DNA from 4 places in the Streptomyces sp. URMC 123 genome. Region 4 is predicted to be linked to each of the others. Evidence: riboswitches for the same ligand, from Rfam matches in the RefSeq annotation. Region 4 holds a riboswitch; each other region holds the start of a gene.
The links. A riboswitch is a leader RNA that binds a small molecule or an ion and turns the genes downstream of it on or off. The one in region 4 is predicted to bind cyclic di-AMP.
Positions count from the first base shown of each region.

Region 1: it holds a riboswitch for cyclic di-AMP, as region 4 does, so the genes downstream of both, ACSNOD_RS17430 (M23 family metallopeptidase) here and ACSNOD_RS03335 (C40 family peptidase) in region 4, are expected to answer to the same signal.
Region 2: it holds a riboswitch for cyclic di-AMP, as region 4 does, so the genes downstream of both, ACSNOD_RS26580 (M23 family metallopeptidase) here and ACSNOD_RS03335 (C40 family peptidase) in region 4, are expected to answer to the same signal.
Region 3: it holds a riboswitch for cyclic di-AMP, as region 4 does, so the genes downstream of both, ACSNOD_RS21100 (C40 family peptidase) here and ACSNOD_RS03335 (C40 family peptidase) in region 4, are expected to answer to the same signal.

Region 1 is NZ_JBPQTV010000137.1:9,432-12,615, forward strand. Features, by position in the region: gene ACSNOD_RS17420 (M16 family metallopeptidase) at 1-49, shown strand, start outside; gene ACSNOD_RS17425 (M16 family metallopeptidase) at 76-1,443, shown strand; cyclic di-AMP (ydaO/yuaA leader) riboswitch at 1,792-1,946, shown strand; gene ACSNOD_RS17430 (M23 family metallopeptidase) at 1,961-2,755, shown strand; gene ACSNOD_RS17435 (GntR family transcriptional regulator) at 3,042-3,184, shown strand, end outside.
Region 2 is NZ_JBPQTV010000338.1:1,989-5,172, reverse strand. Features, by position in the region: gene ACSNOD_RS26580 (M23 family metallopeptidase) at 307-1,455, opposite strand; cyclic di-AMP (ydaO/yuaA leader) riboswitch at 1,466-1,694, opposite strand; gene ACSNOD_RS26575 (hypothetical protein) at 2,165-3,184, shown strand, end outside.
Region 3 is NZ_JBPQTV010000198.1:2,675-5,858, reverse strand. Features, by position in the region: gene ACSNOD_RS21115 (urease subunit alpha) at 1-78, opposite strand, end outside; partial or broken gene ACSNOD_RS21110 (urease subunit beta) at 224-532, opposite strand; gene ACSNOD_RS21105 (urease subunit gamma) at 547-849, opposite strand; cyclic di-AMP (ydaO/yuaA leader) riboswitch at 1,849-2,023, shown strand; gene ACSNOD_RS21100 (C40 family peptidase) at 2,028-2,561, shown strand; gene ACSNOD_RS21095 (ATP-binding protein) at 2,854-3,184, opposite strand, start outside.
Region 4 is NZ_JBPQTV010000012.1:17-3,200, reverse strand. Features, by position in the region: gene ACSNOD_RS03340 (undecaprenyl-diphosphate phosphatase) at 238-1,113, shown strand; gene ACSNOD_RS03335 (C40 family peptidase) at 1,249-1,722, opposite strand; cyclic di-AMP (ydaO/yuaA leader) riboswitch at 1,726-1,880, opposite strand; partial or broken gene ACSNOD_RS03330 (DMT family transporter) at 2,245-3,184, shown strand, end outside.

The sequences.
Region 1 (3,184 bases), on a different contig from region 4:
CCCCGCCGCCGACCGTGACGCGACGCAGGAAGAGGAGGCGGCCAAGTGAGCGAGACCGCTGCCGTGACCCCCACGATGACCTTCCACCCGCAGCCGCGGGGCGGCGTCGCCAAGCCGTGGGCCTTCCCGGCCCCCGAGCGCGCCACCCTGCCCAACGGCCTGACGGTCCTGCGCTGCCACCGCCCCGGCCAGCAGGTCGTCGCCGTCGAGATCAACCTCGACGCGCCGCTGGACGCCGAGCCCAAGGGCCTCGACGGGGTCTCCACGATCATGGCCCGCGCGCTGTCGGAGGGCACCGACAAGCACACCGCCGAGGAGTTCGCCGCCGAGCTGGAGCGCTGCGGCGCGACCCTGGACGCGCACGCCGACCACCCGGGCGTCCGGGTCTCCCTGGAGGTGCCGGCCTCCCGGCTCACCAAGGCGCTCGGGCTCCTCGCCGACGCGCTGCGCGCCCCCGCCTTCCCCGACGGCGAGGTCGAGCGGCTGGTGCGCAACCGGCTGGACGAGATCCCGCACGAGCTCGCCAACCCCGGCCGCCGGGCCGCCATGGCGCTGTCCCAGACGCTGTTCCCCGCCGAGTCGCGGATGTCGCGCCCCCGGCAGGGCACGCTGGAGACCGTCGAGCGCATCGACGCCGCGGCCGTGCGCGCCTTCTACGAGGCCCATGTGCGCCCCGCGACGACCACCGCGGTGGTCGTGGGCGACTTCTCCGGCATCGACCTCGACGCGGCGCTCGCCGACAGCCTGGGCGCCTGGACCGGCGGCACCGCCGAACCGCGGCCCGTGCCGCCGGTGACGGCGGACGACACCGGCCGCGTCGTGATCGTCGACCGCCCCGGCGCGGTCCAGACCCAGCTGCTGATCGGCCGGCTCGGGCCGGACCGCCACGACCGCGTGTGGCCGGCGCAGGTGCTCGGCACCTACTGCCTGGGCGGCACCCTCACCTCCCGGCTCGACCGCGTGCTGCGCGAGGAGAAGGGCTACACCTACGGCGTACGGGCGTTCGGCCAGGTGCTGCTGTCCGCGCCCGACGGCAGCGGGGCCGCCATGCTCGCCATCAGCGGCTCGGTGGACACCCCGTCCACGGCGCCGGCGCTCGCCGACCTCTGGAAGGTGCTGCGCACGCTCGCCGCCGAGGGGCTCACCGACGCCGAGCGGGACGTCGCGGTGCAGAACCTGGTGGGCGTCGCGCCGCTGAAGTACGAGACCGCCGCGGCCGTCGCGGGCACCTTCGCCGACCAGGTGGAGCAGCACCTGCCCGACGACTACCAGGCGCAGCTGTACGCCCGGCTCGCGGAGACCGGCACGGTGGAGGCCACCGCTGCGGTCGTCAACGCCTTCCCCGTGGACCGGCTGGTGACCGTACTGGTGGGTGACGCCTCCAGCATCGCGGAGCCGGTGCGGGAGCTGGGCATCGGCGAGGTCAGCATCATCAAGGGCTGACCCGCTCCGCGGCGCGCGTCCGTACGGACGGAAAGTCGACGACTGTACGGGTCGAAGCCGGTGCCCGTACGGACGGAAGGCCGGTGCCGTACGGAGCGAAGCGCGCGTCCGTACGGACCGAAGCCGGTGCGACGACCGTACGGACCCCCGTGCCGCGCGGTGAACAGGACGCATCTCGGCCCCTCTTGGGGCCCGAGGTGCGTCCTTTGTCCGTTTTATTGGAGAGGTTGCCCGTCTTTCCTGTGGCGTGCGCTACAAAAGCCCCGTTCTGTTTGCCGATTGAAAGACGAGCCGATTAGCGTCGGTCCGGCTGTTCGACCGAGCATCACAGTCGCACCCGCGACTGGCGGACAGTCATCGCCGAGTCCCCGCATGGCGCGAGCCAGGGGAGCCGGGGACCCAAACGTCCCTGGGGTGAATCGGGCGCCTTTGACGAGGGGCCCGTAGGAGACCTTCCTGCTCCGAACCCGTCAGCTAACCCGGTAGGCGAGAAGGAAGGAAAGGAGCACGCCACCCCATGGCGTTCACCCGTGCCACCGGGAAGCACCGCCGTCCGGGCCGTATGGCCCGTTCCGGCGCGAACATCGCGGGCATAGCCACCCTCGCCACCACCGGCGTCGTCGCCACCCTGGCCAGCCCGGCGGTCGCGGCGAGCGGAGAGGCGCCCTCGGTCGAGACGACCGGCCTCAACCAGGCGATCGTCATCGGTGACACGATGACCGAGACCATCGACGCCCAGGCCCAGACGCAGCAGCACATGGCCGACGAGGCCGCCGCGAAGGCGAAGGCCGAGGCCGAGGCCAAGAAGCAGGCCGAGGCGGAGAAGCGGCGCGCCGAGGCGCAGGCCAAGGCCGAGCGCGAGGCCCAGGAGCGGGCCGCCCGCGAGGCGGAGCGCAAGCGCCTGATGGCCTATGTGGCGCCCGTGGAGGGCTCCTACGTCTCCACCCAGTACAAGGCCTCCGGCGGCAACTGGTCGTCCGGCAGCCACACCGGCATCGACTTCCACGCCGCCTCCGGCACCACGGTGCGCTCGGTGGCCTCCGGCACCGTGGTCGAGGCGGGCTGGGGCGGCGCCTACGGCAACAACGTCGTCATCAAGCACGCCGACGGCACCTACACGCAGTACGGGCACCTGTCGTCCGTGTCCGTGTCCGCGGGCCAGACCGTCACCCCGGGCCAGCAGATCGGTCTGTCGGGCAGCACCGGCAACTCCACCGGTCCGCACCTCCACTTCGAGGCCCGCACCGGCGCCACCTATGGCTCGGACATCGACCCGATCGCCTACCTCCGCTCGCACGGCGTGAACATCTGATCTCTTCGAGGCTTCCTTCCGCCTTCCCCGAGGGCCCCGGCGCATGCGCCGGGGCCCTCGGGTTTCTCCCCGCCCCGCCGCGACCCTGGCCAGGACGCGTCGCGTTCCGGCCAAAAGATATGCATGAAATCACCGGCGCCATCGGAAATCGCGCCGCGCTGCCCTAGAGTCGCCGCAGCGAGGGAATTGGGTTCGTTTCGCGGTGAAGAATGTTTCCGGGGCGGCGAAAGGCGGAGGGCCGAAGAATGCGGAGTCGACGGTGAACGGCGACGCGGCGGGCGGCGGCATCCCCGCGCACGCGGTCTGCGACGCGATCCGTGACGACATCGTCTCCGGGGTCCACCCGCCCGGCGGCCGGCTGACCGAGGAGCTCCTCGCCCGCCGCCACGGGGTCTCCCGGGTGCCCGTGCGGGAGGCCCTGCGCACGCT
Region 2 (3,184 bases), on a different contig from region 4:
GGACGATGCGCCCCGTTCCCCGGCAGTCCCCTTGGTCCTCCCCGTGATCCTCTCGGTGAGCGGCGGTCGTCATCGCACCCTCCTCGTCGCGGAAGTCGCCGAAGCGGGTTCCCGTACGACCAAGGCTCATGCATGCGATGTACGGCCGCAAACGCACCGCCGCGACCACGGGTTTCCCGTTCCCGTACGGGGTGTTCGGCGGACGCGGCCCTTACGAGAGGGCCCGGCGGCGGCCCGCTGCCCAGCGAAATCCGTTCCGGTTGCGGACCCCGGCACGTTCCGGTTATGGCCCCCGCAGCCGCCCGCTCAGACGTCGACGCCGTGGCCGCGCAGCCAGGACAGCGGGTTGACGGGCGAGCCGCCGCCCGGCCGGACCTCCAGGTGCAGATGCGGTCCGGTGACATTGCCCGTGGCGCCGACCCGGCCGATGGTCTCGCCGGCCCCGACCGAACCGGAGGTCTTCGTCATCGACGACAGATGGCAGTACCAGATCTCCGTACCGTCCGGCAGCGTGAGCACGATGCGATAGCCGTACGCGCCCGCCCAGCCGGCCTGGGTGATGGTGCCGCCGTGCACGGCCTTGACCGGGGTGCCCGTCGGGGCGGCGAAGTCCTGGCCGGTGTGGTTGCGCGACCACATGGAACCGGACTCGCCGAAGGTCGAGGTCAGGGTGTACGAGGCCAGTGGCGCGACATGGCCGCCCGACGCCTTGGCCGTCCCCCCGGACCCGTCCTCGTCACCGCCGCCCGAACCGCCGGAGCCGCCCGAGCCGCCGTCCTCCTCGCCGCCGCCCCCCGCGCGTTCGGCCTGCGCCTGGGCGTCCTCCGCGGCCTTCTTCCGCTTCGCCTCCTCCGCGGCCTCCGCCTCGGCCTGCGCCTGGGCGGTCTCCGCGGCCTCCGCCGCCGCCGACGTGGCCGCCGCGCGCTCGGCGGCGGTGCGCTCCGCGGCGTCGGCCGCCGACTGCTGCTGCTCGGCCTGGCGCATGATGCGGGCGCGCAGCGCCTCGCCCGCGCCGGTGCCCTGCTCCGCCTCGGCCGTGGTCAGGCCGGCCTGGGTGAGCGGGGCGGCGGCCTGCCGCGCGGTGCCCGCGTCCCCCGCGGTGGCACCCTCGGCGGCGGCGTCGCCCCTCACCAGAGAGCCGATGCCCGGCAGGGACTCTGCGTCGGGGAGCTGGTTCACGACCCGGGAGAGGTCGGGCACGGCGATGGAGACCGGGGGCCGCTCCTTGGCAGTGGCCATGCCGCCGGCGCCGACCGCCGCGATGACGCCGACACCCAGCACGGCCGAGCTGCGGGCCATCGAGCCGCCGCGCTGCTTGACCACGCGATGGCGGCCGCGGACCGGGGCGACGGACTCCGCGGTGGGGTTCCAGGTGCCGCCCTCGCCGCCGCCGGCCGGGGGCTCGGCGACGAATCCGGGGTATCCGGCCGAACCGGTGGGGGTGTTGGGCGCCATGCGGGCGCTCTCCTTCCTTCCTCCTCGCCTACCGGGTTAGCTGACGGGTTCGGAGCAGGAAGGTCTCCTACGGCTCCTCCACGACGGCGACCCGTGATCGTGACGCGGCGCGGGGCCGCGAGCTGTGATCCGTGGTCCATGGGCGCCTGGACGGGCCCATGGGCGGGTGGAGGCACCGATTCACCCCAGGGTGGTGGTTCCCCGGTTCCTCGTGGTGCGGGATTCGGCGACGGCGCACGGTGCCGCCTCTTGTGGCAGCTGGGACGACCGCACTGCGTTATCGAACGTTAATAGAAAGAGTCACTTCTTTCCAAGCCGCGCAGCTTGATCATTGCGAACCGACAGGTGACCTTCTCCGGCCATTTCCCCATCTATGCGCCCGAACTGATCCCCCCTCGTCAAACCTGCCTTCATCTGATCGTTCATCAGTTGTTATGCGATGCGGCCCGCCCCGCTCGCGCCTCCGCGGCCCCCCTGCCCGGGACCTCCCTTCGGGGGCGATGACGCGGCGCATCCCCACGCTCACCCCGTGAAGCGATGACGCCCGCACCCTGCGGATAAACGGCGCGCATCGGGTAGCGTCGTACATATGACCAGCGCATCGCGCCGGGCGGGCAGCCGATCGGCGCGCCGGCCGCGGAGGCGGCAGGCGCGGCGGATACGGGTGCGTCCCCTCGCCCTTCTCGCCGCACTCCTCACGGCGCTGCTGATGGCGGCCGCCGCGACCACCACGAGCGCCCGCGCGGCCGACGGCCTCGACGCCGCCGCGGACGCCCTGCACGACGGGCCCGTCTACGTCGACCCGCGGGCGTCCGACCGACTCCCACCGGACCGCGCCAAGGCCCTCGCCGACAAGATCGAGGACGCGGGCAAGCCGGTCTTCGTGGCCGTGCTGCCCACCGCGCCCGAGTACCCGCCCGGCACGCTCCTCCAGGACCTGCGCGCCAAGACCGGGATCACCGGCGTGTACGCCGTCCAGCTCGGTGACCGCTTCAGCGCGGGCGCCGATCCGCGCGTGATGCCGCGCAACGCCGTCAGCAACCTCACCGGCGAGGTCGGGCGGTCCCACCCGGGCGACGCCGCGGCCCAGCTGGAGAGCTTCGTCGACGACGCGCTCCGGCAGGCGAACGGCCGGGCGCCGTCCTCCTGGGACAGCGGCTCCTCCGGCGGCGGCCTCGGCGCCGGCGCCGCAGTGGCGCTCGTCGCCCTGCTCGCCGCGGGCGGCGGCGGAGCGTTCCTGATGCATCAGCGGAGCAAGAAGCGCCGGGCCGAGGAGGAACGGGCCCAGCTGGAGCGCCTGCGGACCGTCGTCGACGAGGACATCACCGCCTTCGGCGAGGAGCTCGACCGGCTGGACTTCCAGCCGGCGTCGCCCGAGGCGGACGACGCGATGCGCGAGGACTACGGGCGCGGGCTCGACGCCTACGAACGCGCGAAGGCCGCCATGGCGGCCGCCCGCCACCCGGACGACGTGCGGGCCGTGACCGAGGCCCTGGAGGAGGGCCGCTTCGCCCTGGCCGTGCTCGCCGCCCGCCGCGAGGGCCGTCCGCTGCCCGAACGCAGGCCGCCGTGCTTCTTCGACCCCCGGCACGGCCCCTCGGTCGAGGACGCGACATGGGCGCCGCCCGGTGGCGCGGAGCGCACGGTCCCGGTCTGCGCGGCGGACGCGGCGCGGCTGGCGGACGGCGAGGAGCCCCTGTCCCGTACGGTCGAGACGGCCTCGGGTCGC
Region 3 (3,184 bases), on a different contig from region 4:
GGTGTCGGCGAGGCGTACGCGGTCGCCGGTGGTGGGCCCATAGAGGTCGGCGTAGGCGGCGCGGGTGAGCTCAGCCATGCCGCGCCCCCGCGCCGGCCGGCGCCGGCGGACGCCCGGCGTCGGACGCGTTCGCCACCCCTGCCTGTGGCGCCGTCGCTCCGGCCGGGAGCGGGGAGCGGGCCGCGGCGGACGGCGACGCCCCGGGGCGCGGCGACGCGCGCCGCGCGTCCAACGCTCCGCCCGTCTCCCCGCGCAGCCCCGGCACCACGCGCCGGCCGGCGAGGGGCACCAGCTCGACCTCGACGGGGATGCCCGGCTCGAAGCGCACGGCGGTGCCGGCGGCGACGGCGAGCCGCAGGCCGTACGCCGCGGTCCGGTCGAAGTCCAGACCGGGGTTGGCCTCGGCGAAGTGGTAGTGGGAGCCCACCTGGACGGGCCGGTCGGCCGCGTTGAGCACGGTCAGCCGGGTCACCTCGCGGCCCTCGTTGAGCACCACGGGGTCCGGCGCGTGCAGGATCTCTCCGGGGATCATCGGCGCGGCCCCCGTCACGCGATCGGCTCGTGGACGGTGACCAGCTTGGTGCCGTCCGGGAAGGTCGCCTCGACCTGGACGTCGTGAATCATCTCGGGTATGCCCTCCATGACGTCGTCCCGGGTGAGGACCGTACGGCCGGACGCCATGAGTTCGGCCACCGTGCGGCCGTCGCGGGCGCCCTCCAGGATGTGGGTGGTGATCAGCGCGACCGCCTCCGGGTGGTTGAGGCGCACTCCGCGGTCCCGGCGCCTGCGCGCCACGTCGGCGGCCACATGAATGAGCAGTCGGTCCCGCTCATGCGGAGTCAGTTGCACGCTTCCCACCTCACAGTCGTCCCCTTCGCCCCGTTCACGGGCGATGGGCGCCCGGCGGTTCACACCGGCGCGCGGCAGTTGTGCCGACCCCGGGTCCCGCCTGGACGCAGCGGGACACTATCCGAGGTCAAACCCCCGCTGAAGTGCGGTTCTTCCGCTCGGGCGAGGGAATTGCACATTACTGCGCAACCTTTTCCACCGTGTTAACTGTCCTTTTGCGTCCCCATGGACATCGGCGATCACCGTCGCCGGACGGCGCGTGCGGCGCGCGGTGACGATCGTGCCGCCCGCGGTGCGACCCATGGCGACCGCCTGGCGCGGGCGGGCGGCGACCGGTGACCGGGGCGAACCCGACGGCGGCGAGCGGGGCGCTCCCCCACTCCCGCGGCGAGCCCCGCGTCGCGGCACGGCGAGGCGCCAGCGCCCCAAGTCGGCTGCGGAGCACACGAACTGACGCGGCGTCGTACGGGTCGTCGGTCGGTGCGCGGGCCCGCCCGACCGCTGCGGCCGGGGACCGCGGCCCGGGCCCGTCGCGCCGCGTGTCACGCCGAGACCGGCGGACGAGCGCGGCGAACGCGGCGCACACCACCTCACCGCGGTGCGAACCCCCTGAGCGGGGGTCGGGGAACGGCGCGCGATCCCGGTCACCGTGCCACCGGCACAGCCAAGTTGAGGGCGGCGGATCGCCGTACCGACCCGCCCTACGCCGATCGGGCTCACTCGATCGGCGAAGGGATCACTGGACGACCAGCCTGATCGACTTGCGCAGGACGCCGAGCCCCCGCCTCGTACGATCCGCTCCGCCGCTGGTCAGAGGCTCGTGCCGGAAAGCCCGTCCGGAGCGAATGGGGTTTTGTCCACCTGAACGGAGCAGTCGTGAGGAGGCTCACAAACGGCCGTTTCGACTCGGAATCGGCGGCGGCGGTGCGTGACGATCGCTTCGACGACAAGCCCCCGCCGCCGTGGCGGGGCGGTCCGGGCGCACGCCGAGTCCTGCCGCCGCACCGGACGCCTGGTCGACATCAGGGAATCGGCAGGAGTGGAGGACCCGAGCAGTCCGGGGCGACCGCACACCACGCCGCCGCCCCTTGGGGTGAAGCCGCAGCAGCGGCCGGGCATCTTCGCCAGCCCGAACCCGACAGGTCATCCTTCATAGGCGGATGACGAAGGGTTTGCGCATGTCCGCGCATGGACATCATCGTTCCACAGATCATTCCGCAGAAGACCCCTCCGCCGAGAACCGCTCACCGTCCGCTCGCCCGGCGTTCATCTCCCGGGCCGGCGCCGTCTCCGCCCTCACTCTCGCGGCCGTCGGCGGGACCCTGCTGGTCCCCGGCGCCGCGCCGGAGGCCCAGTCCCTGACAGCGTCCACGAAGGCGCTGCACATAGCGGCATCCAAGAAGGGCGCCCCGTACCGATGGGGTGCCGCCGGGCCGTACAGCTTCGACTGCTCGGGGCTGACGCAGTACTCCTTCAAGCGAGTCGGCAAGCAGCTCCCCCGCACGGCCGCGGCCCAGTACAACCGGACCACCCACGTCCCCGCGTCCCAGCGCCAGCCGGGTGATCTGGTCTTCTTCCACTCCGGTGGCTACATCCACCATGTGGGCATCTACGCGGGGCAGGGCAGAATCTGGCACTCCCCCAAGCGCGGCGCCGTGGTGCGCCTGGAGAAGATCTGGACCCGTAGCGTCTCCTACGGACGCGTCAACTGAAACCGCCGAGCGGTGCCCGGCCGAGGCCGGGCACCGCGAAGGACGAGCCGTCCCTCGGTGCTGCGCCGTCCCCGGCGCCGCCTCCGATGCCCTCCCCGGCGCAGTCCCTGATGCCGTCCCCGGTGCCGTCCCCTCGGTGCCGGCCGCGGACGGGCGCCCGCGCGGCCGAAAAGCGACAGGCACTATTGCGCGCCGATTACGAGAACCTTTCGGCCGCAATACGTGACGGTATTCGGCACGGCCCCCCGGGCCTCGTCGGCCCTGTCCTCGCGCCTTTCAACGACCTCTTCGCTCAATGCGCGGCGGGAACCGGCCACGGCAGCGCGATCCATACCGTCTTTCCGCCCTCCGCCGTCGGAATGACGGAGAGTTTGCCGCCCGACTCGGCGGTGAGCCAGCGAATGATGACCATGCCCCGGCCGTTGTCCTGCTGCACCGCGGCGGGCAGCCGCCTCGGCCAGCGCGGGTGACTGTCGGTCACCCCGATCCGCAGCTGTTCGTCCCGGTCGAGATGGAGCTTCACCGTAAAGGTGGGCGAGAGTCCGAACGTGTGCTGAACGGCGTTGGTGGCGAGCTCGGAGACGATGACGCGGACGGTGTCCGCCTCCTCCGCGCCGTCCGGC
Region 4 (3,184 bases):
CCTCCGCCGAGGCCGGTGATCCTCATCGGGGGCACGTCAGGCGGAGGGCGGTCGACCGGCTCCGCGTCGAAGGAGTCGGCGAGGGGGCGGCGGCGGCTCGCCGCGGGCCGCCTCCCGCAGCAGCGGGCCACCTCCCGCAGAAGGGGACACGCCCGTCGGCCGGATGCCCGGAAAACCCCGCGTGACCTGTGGTCCAGCAGGTCAGGCCATGATCATTGCTTGGATGCGTTACGTCTCATGTCGTGGTTCGAATCATTCATCCTGGGGCTCGTCCAGGGGTTGACCGAGTTCCTGCCGATCTCCTCCAGCGCCCATCTGCGGCTGACCGCGGCATTCGCGCAGTGGGAGGACCCGGGGGCGGCGTTCACCGCCATCACCCAGATCGGGACCGAGGCCGCCGTCCTCATCTACTTCCGCAAGGACATCGCGCGGATCATCTCGGCGTGGTGCCGCTCGCTGTTCGACAAGTCGCTGCGCTCCGATCACGACGCGAAGATGGGCTGGCTGGTGATCGTCGGCTCGATCCCCATCGGTGTGCTGGGGGTCACGCTCAAGGACCAGATCGAGGGCCCGTTCCGCGATCTGCGGGTGACCGCCACCACGCTCATCGTCATGGGCATCGTCCTCGGAGTCGCCGACCGGCTGGCGGCACGTGACGAGAACGGCGGCCGACACCGCGCGGTCCGCGAGCGCAAGACGCTCTCCGAGCTCACCGTGCGCGACGGCCTCGTCTACGGCGTCTGCCAGGCGATGGCCCTCATCCCCGGCGTCTCCCGCTCCGGGGCGACGATCAGCGGCGGCCTGCTGATGGGCTACACCCGGGAGGCGGCGGCCCGGTACTCCTTCCTGCTCGCCATCCCCGCCGTGCTGGCCTCGGGCGGCTACGAGCTCAAGGACGCCATGAGCGAGGGCCATGTCGCCTGGGGCCCCACGGCCTTCGCCACGGTCATCGCCTTCGTGGTGGGATACGCGGTGATCGCGTGGTTCATGCGGTTCATCTCGACCAAGAGCTTCATGCCCTTCGTGGTCTACCGCATCCTGCTCGGCATCGCCCTGATCATCCTGGTGGCGATGGGCGTCCTGGAACCGGACGCGGGCCAGTCCGTGGGCTGACCCGTCGAGAAGCGGCTTCCGCCCCCCGCCCGTCATGGGCCGGGGGCGGCTGCGTTTCGGCCGCGGGCGGTGCACCGGGGCCGGTGCACCGGGGCTGGTTCGCAGGGCCGGTTCGCCGGGGCCGGTTCGCCCGAATCAGCTCACGCGGCCGTACCAGACGCTGTTGGTCCAGATCTTCTCCTGGCGCACGGTCTTGCCCGGCTTCGGCGAGTGCCAGATCGTGTTGTTACCCGCGTAGATGCCGACGTGGTAGACGTTCCGTCCGGAGTGGAAGAACACCAGGTCGCCCGCCTGTCGGCCGGAGGCGGGAATGTGGCGGGTCCGGTTGTACTGGGCGGCCGCCGTGCGCGGGAGGTTCTTGCCGGCCCGCTTGTAGGCGTACTGCGTGAGCCCCGAGCAGTCGAACCGGTTGGGGCCCGCCGCCCCGTACTGGTACGGGGCGCCCCGCTTGGCCGCGGCGGCCTTGAGCGCCGTGCCGGCCGGGCTCGCGGCCTCGGCGCCGCCGGACATCGCCGGGACGAGGACCGTCGCGGCGACGGCCGCGGTGGTGAGGGCGGCCGTGGCGCCGGCCCGGGACATGAGCGTGGGTATGTGCGTCCGCGCGGACATGGGTGAACCCTTCGTCATCCGCCTGCGAAAGATGACCTGTCGGGTTCGGGCTGCGAAGGTGCCCGGCCAATGCGTGGCTTCACCCCAAGGGCCACCGCTGTCGTGGCCCGTCGTGCTCGGGTCTCCCGCTCCTGCCAACTCGTCTGCGTCGGTCACGTCCGGGTGGTGGCAGGACTCGGCGTCCGCCCGGACGGCCCCGTCCCGACGACGGGGGCTTGAACGTCAGTCATGGATACTGCGCCATCAACCGATCGAATTCAGAGCCGAAACGGCCTTCTGTGAACATGTTCACTACTCATTCGGTCGGGCGTGTCCCGCCGGATTTCTCCCCATGAGGGCGGCTGTGCACCACTCCTGACCCCGGGTCACCGGCCGCCCCCGCCACGTCGTACGACGGCCCGCGCCCGCCCCCGTACTCCACCGGCAGTACACCCGGAGCCGACCGGCGGACGACGACAACGCGGCCGTACGGGAGGAAGGTTGTGGCATGAACGGCAACGGACGCCCTCGCCGGGGCCGGACATGAGCCCCCTCGCCCTCTCGGTGGCACTGGCCCTGCTCTCCGCCGTCGCCTACGCCGCCGCGGCCGTCGTGCAGGAGCGGCTCGCCGCCGGCTCCGCCCCGGGGTGGGCGCCGCTGCTGCGCCAGGGGCGCTGGTGGGCGTCGGTGGCCCTGAACGGCGCGGGCGCCCTGCTGCATGTGATGGCGCTGGGCTGGGGGCCGCTGAGCGTCGTTCAGCCGCTGGGGGTGCTGACCGTGGTGTTCGCCCTGCCCATGGCGGCCGTGTGGGTGAAGCGGCCGGTGAGCCGGGCGGGACGGTGGGGCGCCGTGCTGGTCACCGCGGGCCTGGCCGGGATGCTGCTGCTGACGGGCTCCGGCGAGTCCCGCCCCCTGACCGGCGCCGAGCAGCTGGCCGTGGCGGTGGGCACGCTCGGGGTGCTGACCGGGGCCGGGGTGACGGCGCGATGGGGGCGGCCCACGGCCCGGGCGGTGGCGCTGGCCTGCGCCTCCGGGGTGTCGTTCGGTGTGGCGTCGGTCTTCGTCAAGGCGGTGGTGGACGACTGGACGATCACCTCGGCCGCGGCCTGGCGGGGCGCGGCGCTGCTGGCGGAGCTGCCGCTGCTGGTCGCGGTCGCGGTGCTCGCGGTGACAGGGCTGGCCACGTCGCAGGCGTCGTACCGGGGGGCGGGGCTGACGGCGCCGCTGGCCACGCTCACCGTCGTCAACCCCGTGATCGCCTCCCTGATCGGCCTGGCGCTGCTGGACGAGGGCATCCGCTACGGCCTCGGCGGCGCGCTGCTGGTGCTGGCGGCGGCCGTGGTGACGGTGCTGGGGCTGCTGACGCTGATCCGTGAGACGGCGGCGGCGCGGGGCCGGGCCCGTACGGTGCCCCGGGCCGGCGGCGGGCCGCGGCGCCGGGAGCGCGCGCCCGAAGCCCCGCGCGACGCCGAGGCCGTAGCGG